4 regions of the Klebsiella sp. RIT-PI-d genome follow, and region 1 is predicted to be linked to each of the others. Evidence: predicted binding sites of a transcription regulator. Region 1 holds the regulator's gene; each other region holds the start of a gene.

The links. Region 1 encodes LexA, which represses DNA repair genes until DNA is damaged. Its sites were predicted from a motif close to TNCTGTATGTACATACAGNA; they were not measured.
Region 2: a site for LexA is predicted at 976-995, ahead of sulA (SOS-induced cell division inhibitor SulA). Genes of this name have one in related genera too.
Region 3: a site for LexA is predicted at 1,215-1,234, ahead of dinG (ATP-dependent DNA helicase DinG). Genes of this name have one in related genera too.
Region 4: a site for LexA is predicted at 894-913, ahead of AC791_RS13520 (YebG family protein). Genes of this name have one in related genera too.

Annotation. Positions count from the first base shown of each region.
Region 1 covers NZ_LGIT01000001.1:63,792-65,982, forward strand. Annotated here, with positions in the region: gene AC791_RS00285 (CsbD family protein) at 56-265, opposite strand; gene lexA (transcriptional repressor LexA) at 481-1,089, opposite strand; gene AC791_RS00295 (diacylglycerol kinase) at 1,199-1,567, opposite strand; gene plsB (glycerol-3-phosphate 1-O-acyltransferase PlsB) at 1,697-2,191, shown strand, end outside.
Region 2 covers NZ_LGIT01000009.1:675,586-677,776, reverse strand. Annotated here, with positions in the region: gene yccS (YccS family putative transporter) at 1-130, shown strand, start outside; gene AC791_RS09730 (TfoX/Sxy family DNA transformation protein) at 176-799, opposite strand; gene sulA (SOS-induced cell division inhibitor SulA) at 1,017-1,529, shown strand; gene ompA (porin OmpA) at 1,881-2,191, shown strand, end outside.
Region 3 covers NZ_LGIT01000009.1:510,501-512,691, reverse strand. Annotated here, with positions in the region: gene dinG (ATP-dependent DNA helicase DinG) at 1-1,200, opposite strand, end outside; gene rhlE (ATP-dependent RNA helicase RhlE) at 1,459-2,191, opposite strand, start outside.
Region 4 covers NZ_LGIT01000009.1:1,506,746-1,508,936, forward strand. Annotated here, with positions in the region: gene AC791_RS13510 (tellurite resistance TerB family protein) at 1-56, opposite strand, end outside; gene yebF (protein YebF) at 151-510, opposite strand; gene AC791_RS13520 (YebG family protein) at 591-878, opposite strand; gene purT (formate-dependent phosphoribosylglycinamide formyltransferase) at 1,020-2,191, shown strand, end outside.

The DNA of each region.
Region 1 (2,191 bases):
TACGGCGCGGCCTTTCAGGGGGGTAGGTCTTCTCAGGGGTTAGCTGAGTTTACTCTTACCAGCGATACTCGTTGCGGGTTTCCCAGTCTTTTACTTCAGTTTCCGCCTGGTCTTTCTCATAACCATAACGTTCCTGGATTTTACCCACGAGCTGATCGCGTTTACCTTCGATGACAGTCATATCATCGTCAGTCAGTTTACCCCATTTTTCTTTCGCTTTACCTTTGAACTGTTTCCAGTTACCGCCGACTTCGTCTTTATTCATAATTATGTCCTCTTTTTGGGGTACAAAACATGTGAACTTTGTCGCTCAGAAAGCGTATCTTTCTGCTGAACGTATGAATAAGTATAGGAGACGATCCTGCACCCTGCGGCAAATTAAGAATATTTAACCCTGCGAGGTGAGAAGAGGTTGAGGATTTCTGCAAAGGAAAGAGATATGTCTGCGGCACCCGGGGCACCGCAGAATTCGATTCGTGCTTACAGCCATTCGCCGTTGCGGATTACGCCTACAGCCAGACCCTCAATGGAGAAGCTTTGCTTGCGCAAGTCAACCACAATGGGTGAAAAATCGCTATTTTCAGGCAGCAACTCAACGACGTTACCCTGTTTTTTCAAACGTTTAACGGTAACTTCTTCATCAATGCGTGCCACGACAACCTGGCCATTATGCACGTCCTGCGTTTTATGCACGGCCAGTAAATCGCCGTCCATGATGCCAATATCTTTCATCGACATACCGCTAACGCGCAGCAGAAAATCAGCGCTCGGTTTAAACAGCAGGGGATCGACCTGATAATGACTTTCAATATGCTGCTGTGCCAGCAGCGGCTCACCGGCGGCAACGCGGCCAATGAGAGGTAAACCTTCTTCTTCCTGCAGCAACAGGCGAATACCGCGTGATGCGCCGGTGACGATTTCAATCACCCCTTTGCGCGCCAGTGCTTTAAGGTGTTCTTCAGCCGCATTTGGGGAACGGAACCCCAAACGTTGCGCAATTTCCGCACGCGTTGGTGGCATGCCTGTCTGGCTGATGTGGTCCCGAATGAGATCGAACACCTCTTGCTGCCTGGCCGTTAACGCTTTCATTCCGCCCCCTGGGTGTATATACAGTTGTGCTGTGAGTATATACAGTTAACGGCGATTTTGAAACCATTATCGGGGCGAAAAAGCAGAGACTTTTCTACTTTTGCGACCTTTAACGATAATGCGACCACAATAATGTCGCCCAGGTAATGAGTGCGACAACGATTGACAGCAGTACCGCCGCCGATCCCATGTCCTTAGCCCGGCCTGAAAGCTCATGCCGTTCCGTACCAATCCGGTCGACAACCGCCTCGATTGCGCTGTTTAAAATCTCGACAATCATGACCAGCAGCACCGAACCGATTAACAGCACGCGAGTAATGGCATCTACATCAAGCCAACATGCGAGGATAATGGCTGCAAGAGCAGCAACACCTTCCTGGCGAAAAGCAGCTTCGTTGATCCATGCTGCACGAAATCCTTTCCAGGAATAACCCGCTGCATTGATGATCCGGGTCAAACCGGTGGTATTATTGGCCATTAAAAGAACCTTTTTACATTATTAGCGTCAATGATATAGCGCGCATCCTGCGTAAGCTCAGAAAATCGGTTCACTTTCTGATATCCTTGCAGCGCATTTGCATGATTAACCAGAGGCTTCACATCGTTTATGTCTGGCTGGCCACGAATTTACTACAAATTACTGAATTTACCATTAAGCGTATTGGTAAAGAGCAAATCTATTCCGGCGCAACCCGCGCAGGAACTGGGCCTGGACTCGTCCCGCCCTATTATGTACGTATTGCCGTACAACTCAAAAGCGGACCTGCTGACCCTACGCGAGCAGTGTCTGGCGCACGATCTGCCCGACCCTCTGGAGCCTCTGGAGATCGACGGCACCCTGCTGCCGCGTTATGTATTTATTCATGGCGGCCCACGTGTGTTCCGGTACTACACGCCGAAAGAAGAGTCTATCAAACTCTTCCACGACTATTTGGATCTGCATCGCAGTAATCCACTTCTCGACGTACAAATGGTCCCTGTTTCCATCATGTTCGGTCGGTCGCCGGGGCGTGAAAAAGGTGAAGTTAATCCGCCGCTAAAAATGCTTAACGGCGTGCAAAAGTTCTTCGCTGTTTCCTGGCTTGGCCGCGACAGTTTCGTC
Region 2 (2,191 bases), on a different contig from region 1:
ACGTATTCATCATCTTGAGCCATACACCCAAAGCAGCGAGCCGCTGGTTCTGCAGCAAATCGGGCTGCTCATCGCAATGTTGCCGGAAATTAGCCATCTGCAGCAGCAGGTTACACCGCCTTCGGCATAGTCGCGTCGCCCTCCTGCATAACATGCAGCAGGAGGGCGGAGGCCGCTATCTCACTACCTCATATCGGGGTGCTGGTAAACAATTATGCCATTCCGTCAACTGTTGCCGTCTTTGTGGCGACAGCCTGGCTTCATGCATTCCGGCAATGGCCCCTTCAAGCGCATAAAGAAGCCTGACAGAAAGCGACGTTTTCTTTTCCCTGATTTTAAGCCATGCCAGTTCCGCTCCCAGGGCGCGTAACTCCTCCTGAGTGCCGATCCCTGCCTCCATCAACAATATTTCAAGGTGGAACGTGATATTCGGCAGATCTTTTAGCCTCTTAACCCTCCCGCGCCGGGCTTTTTCGAGGCGTGCTGCCTGAAGAGAAAATGAGCTGAGATGCAAAAGGGTTTGCCGGTCGCTCCACAGCGTTTCATCGACCCGGTAATAGTTCAGTAATACAGGGCGGCCTCTTTTGTGCAGCGTCAGTAGTGGCGTGGGATGATTTACACGATAGGGTGCGCTTTGTTCACATACACGTAGATATAAATCCCCTTCCGCTACCATGGCAAACACCGTGTCATCTATCGCCAGACTGTATCCACCAAAGAGCGCCCGGTAGTGAACCGGTCCAAGCGGAGAGAGATATTCTTGCGACTGATAAATCCGTTTGTATGAGATATTGCTCATGATTAATCCTTATAAATCATGTATATAAAATATATATATTACTAACGGATCCGCTAATCAGGAAAATAGGCAACTTCGTGCCTGACAGCAACATGAATTTTGCAATCGGTCAAAATGGCGTTCAAATTTGCGAGTTGCTTTCAGAAAATGAGGTTGATCTTTATACGCAGCAGAGTTACTGTATATATATACAGTAACCATCAGGGCTGGATTAATTATGTACACTTCACGTCATGCAAATCGCACACCGTCTTCATTTTCGAAAACCTCTACTGCAAGTGTCTATTCTGCAACGGAGCAGTGCTCTACGGGTTTGATAAGCGAAATTGTCTATCGGGAAGACCAGCCCATGATGACGCAACTCTTGTTGTTGCCGCTGCTACAGCAGTTAGGCCAACAGTCGCGCTGGCAGCTCTGGCTCACGCCACAGCAAAAACTCAGCCGGGAATGGGTTCAATCAGCCGGGCTTCCGTTAACGAAATTGATGCAAATTAGCCAGATGCCACCGTGCAATACACTGGCCGCTATGATTCGTGCATTACGCACCGGAAACTACAGCGTGGTAATTGGCTGGTTGTCGGAAGAATTGACCCCCGAAGAGTATTCTCTTCTGGCAAAGGCGGCAGAGGAAGGTCATGCAATGGGGTTTATTATGCGTCCCATTCAGGGGGACAATCGTAGCGGCAGACATTCTGATGCGCTAAAAATTCACTCAAATTTGTATCATTAGTCGCAATTAAGATTTTTCCTGGTAAATATTTTAAACTTTCGGCAACCTTTTTATTGTACTGGCAAATTTAGCGTCAATGCTTGTCTGGTGCGGTCTCAGGCGGCATGGACCGACGAAAAATGACACACGAATGTTTCACAATGTGTCCGACAGCCTTTTTTTTTCATATGCCTGACAGAGTTCACACTTGTAAGTTTCCAACTACGTTGTAGACTTTACATCGCCAGGGGTGCTCGTCTTAAGCCGTTAATAACGGCGGCGTATTCAACAAGTCGCGCCCCCGGTGAAGGATTTAACCGTGAGTTTCTTTGAATATTCATGGCGATTTTGGATGATAACGAGGCGCAAAAAATGAAAAAGACAGCTATCGCGATTGCAGTGGCACTGGTTGGCTTCGCTACCGTAGCGCAGGCCGCTCCGAAAGACGAAACCTGGTACACTGGTGCTAAACTGGGCTGGTCCCAGTATCATGACACCGGGTTTATCCCGAATGACGGCCCAACCCGTGATGACCAGCTTGGCGCTGGTGCGTTCGGTGGCTACCAGGTTAACCCGTACGTTGGTTTCGAACTGGGTTACGACTGGTTAGGCCGTATGGCTTATAAAGGCGGCAATGTAAACGGTGCTTTCAAAGCACAGGGCATTCAGCTGACCACCAAACT
Region 3 (2,191 bases), on a different contig from region 1:
GCTTTGCGCTTCAAACATCCCCAGTGCCCGGTTCATTTGCAGGATTGCCCGATGCAAACGCACCACGTCATGCGTGCCGGTTTTCTCACCCAGATCGTTCAGAAACGCCTCCGCCAGACTGCGCAGCAGTTCCGTTAGTTTTGCCAGCCGCTGGCAAATCGTCATCACCTCTTCCGGCAGCTCGCCCATAACAAAACGATGCTCGGCCTGCTGGGTTGCCGGGAGATAAAGCGTCAGGATGGCGTTAAGAGAAGCGATCAGCTCATAAAGTTCTTCGCAGTGGGCATTCAGACGCTCAGGCGTGGCCAGCGGCGGCAGCGTTTTCGGGCGAAACTGCTCAAGGCAGGTTGCCACCAGTTTAGTGAAAAGATCGAGCTGAAGCCGGTACCACGGCGCGGTAATTTCAGCGCTCATTTCCAGCGCGTCGCGCGCCACCTCCGGCAGGTGATGGCCCTCATCCAGTACCAGCAGCAAATTTTTAGCTTCTGGCAATACCGCATCGGTTTCCATTGCCGCCATTACCAGCGCGTGGTTTGCCACTACCACTTCCGCTTCCTGAATTTCCCGGCGGGCGACAAAGAAGGGGCATTCACGGTAGTAATGACAGTTGCGGTTCAGGCAGCTGGCTTTATCGGTACTGAGCCGCCGCCACAGATCGTCGCTAATGGCGCGGTCGGTATGATCGCGCAGCCCGTCCCACTTATAACTGTCGAGATCGCCCTTAAGCTTCGCGCAGTGCTGCTGTTCTTCTTTGTTATTGGGCGTCAGATCGTCGTCAAGAAATGCCAGCAGATCCTGCTGAGTCTCTTCGCTGCTGGCGAGCGCGGTCAGGTTACGCGTACACACGTAGCGACCACGGCCAAACGCCGCGGTAAAGCGCAGTTCAGGGATTATTTTTTTCAGCAGCGGGAGATCTTTGGTGTAGATCTGATCTTGTAAGGCGACATTGGCCGTGCTGATCACCAGCGTTTTTTGGTCTTCGCGCGCGATAGCTATGCCGGGGATTAAATAGGACAGCGTTTTTCCGACGCCGGTAGGCGCTTCAATCGCCAGATGACGCCCTTCTTCTCCGGCAAGGGTTTTCGCCACGTCAGCTATCATCTGTCGCTGCGGCAGACGGGAAATGAAATCCGGAATTTGCTGTTGTAGCGCCTTATACCAGGCGGCGATTTGCGCTTTTAACGCGGGAGTAAGGGTCATTGAACAACCTGAAATACTGTATAAACAGCCACTATTGTGACATTTTTCGCCGTGAGGGGGTATGGGTTTTTGGGATTATGGAAGGCAGCTCGCAAATTACGCAGTGTGCCCATTGCCGGGCACGAATACTGTTGCCTGAGAAATGACATCTCTGCGAATGTTGCCGGGTGGCGCTGCGCTTACCCGGCGTACAGACTTCTGCGATATCAGCAGGCTGCGCATGTTACGCAGGACCGGGCAAGCCCAGCAGCGCGCGCATTATGCTGCTGACGGTTTACGCGGACGCGGACGACGCGGCTTCTCTCCGGCCGGTTTACCCTCGCTGCTGCGTGGACTTCTGGCTTTCGGCGCGCCACCGTCAGTGCGACGAGGCTGCTGCTGACCACGACCGCCCTGACCACGACCACCGCCGCCGCCACGCTGCTGGCGACCGTTCTGGATCGGCTCAGCTTTAATTGACGGGTCAGGCTGATAACCGTCCAGCGCAATACGCGGGATCTCTTTTTTCAACAGGCGTTCAATATCGTGCAGCAACTTATGCTCATCGACGCACACCAGAGACAGCGCTTCACCGGTAGCGGCTGCGCGTCCGGTACGACCGATGCGGTGAACATAATCTTCCGGTACGTTCGGCAACTCATAGTTTACCACGTGCGGCAGCTCTTCGATGTCCAGACCGCGTGCCGCGATGTCGGTTGCCACCAGCACGCGAATGTCGCCGGATTTAAAATCGGCCAGGGCGCGGGTACGTGCGCCCTGACTTTTATTGCCGTGGATCGCCGCGCTGCGGATGCCGTCTTTGTTCAGCTGCTCTGCCAGATGGTTGGCGCCGTGCTTGGTACGGGTGAAAACCAGTACCTGCTGCCAGTTACCTTCGCCGATCATCTGTGACAGCAGTTCCCGCTTGCGTTTCTTATCAACGAAATGCACGTGCTGTGAAATTTGCTCGGAGGCAGTATTGCGGCGTGCCACTTCGATTTCCAGCGGATTG
Region 4 (2,191 bases), on a different contig from region 1:
GAAGAAACGCCTTTTTGCGCCAGAAGTGATTGAAGCTGATTGAGCCAGTTTGCCATACATACCCCCTCCGTTTAGCTGCGATATATTCAGCGTAAGCGAAGGGACGTAAGAAAGTGTCAAGGCGACAAAAGGTGCGAAAATTACTGTCGGTTATCGGCTCTGATAGCTGGCAGTGCCTCCTGCACAGTCGACCTGCACCAGATAATGCAGATCCGCGCTTTTACCCCGTACCGTAAGAGGCACCTTCCACTGGCCTTCGGCGCCCGTTACTTCTTTACTGTCGACCCATACAACGGGATCTGCCTGGCCGATTTTCTGACGATCGTCAGCCCAGCGCACGATACGATTTTGCTGGTAGTCGCGTTTAACACTGGCTGCAATTCCGCTGGCGTCCAGCTTTTCGCAGTTCGGAAATTTAACCGTCTTAGGATGCGGATCGTGACTTACCGCCTGTACTGATGCGCTACCCGCTAATAGCAGAAGGCATAAAAGCGCTCCACGTTTATGCATTATTTTCTCCTTAAGACCCCATCATTACGCAGGGATTGAAGAAAAAGCATGGTACAAAACGGCAGGAGCGCAAGTGGCTGTCAGGCAGCTTTTGTCCGTTTAGCCGACGCTTCATCTGCCACGGCTTTTGGCGCGGGAAGCTTCCCGGCTTTAAGCAGGGTACCCAGCACATCTTTTTGTTCGGCAAGCCACATAGCCATGACTTCACGCTGCTCGTCTTCCAGCGTTACCGGCGACTGGCTTAACCAATTACCCAACACTTCCGCCAGATCGAGCATTTTGTCATACGCATCGGCGTCCTTCTTGCTGGCAAAAGACATTTTTTCCTCACCTTCACGGATCACAACGTATTTAACTTCAACCGCCATTTTGCAGCCCCATATCACTGTAATTTTATACAGTATATCACCCGTTTTTTAAAGAATCAATCCGTGAAATAAAGACCAACGAAGACAGACGCAAACGTTTTCGTTTATACTGCCGACAGGTCAGTTTAAGGAAACAGAGTGATGATTTTATTAGGTACTGCGCTGCGCCCGGCAGCAACCCGCATCATGCTATTAGGGTCTGGTGAATTAGGTAAAGAGGTCGCCATTGAGTGCCAGCGTCTGGGGCTTGAGGTCATTGCCGTCGATCGCTATGCCAATGCACCCGCCATGCATGTGGCGCACCGCGCACACGTCATTAATATGCTTGATGGTCAGGCACTGAAGGAGCTGGTAGACGCAGAAAAACCGGATTATATCGTGCCGGAGATAGAAGCTATCGCCACCGACATGCTGATTGCGCTGGAGCAGGCCGGACAAAAAGTCGTTCCCTGCGCCCGTGCCGCGCAACTGACAATGAACCGCGAGGGTATTCGTCGACTGGCGGCAGAAACCCTTTCGCTTCCGACGTCGACCTACCGCTTTGCCGATAGCCAGGCCGATTTTCAGCAGGCGGTAGGCGAAATTGGACTGCCCTGCATCGTTAAGCCGGTTATGAGTTCGTCCGGTAAAGGGCAGAGTTTTATCCGCAGTGCAGAACAACTTAGTAAAGCCTGGGACTATGCCCAACAGGGCGGGCGAGCAGGCGCCGGACGCGTCATTGTCGAAGGCGTCGTGGCGTTTGATTTTGAAATTACCCTGCTGACCGTGAGCGCTGTCGATGGCGTTCATTTCTGTGCGCCGGTGGGCCATCGACAGGAAGATGGCGATTATCGTGAATCATGGCAGCCTCAGCACATGAGCGCTCTGGCGCTGGAACGTGCTCAGGCAATAGCCCGCGAAATAGTACTGGCGTTAGGCGGCTTCGGTTTGTTTGGCGTGGAGTTGTTCGTGTGTGGCGATGAGGTCATTTTCAGCGAAGTGTCGCCGCGCCCGCATGACACCGGAATGGTAACGCTCATTTCTCAGGATCTATCAGAGTTTGCTCTACATGTCCGCGCATTTTTAGGCCTGCCGGTAGGGGGAATTCGACAGTATGGCCCGGCCGCATCGGCAGTGATTTTGCCGCAGCTTACCAGTCAGAATATTACCTACAGTCATGTCGAGACAGCGTGCGGCGCAGGTTTGCAGCTGCGTTTATTTGCGAAACCAGAAATTGACGGATCACGTCGTCTGGGCGTGACGCTTGCCACTGGCGACAGCGTTGACGAGGCTGTTGCTCGTGCAAAATCGGCGGCTGCACAGGTCAAGGTACA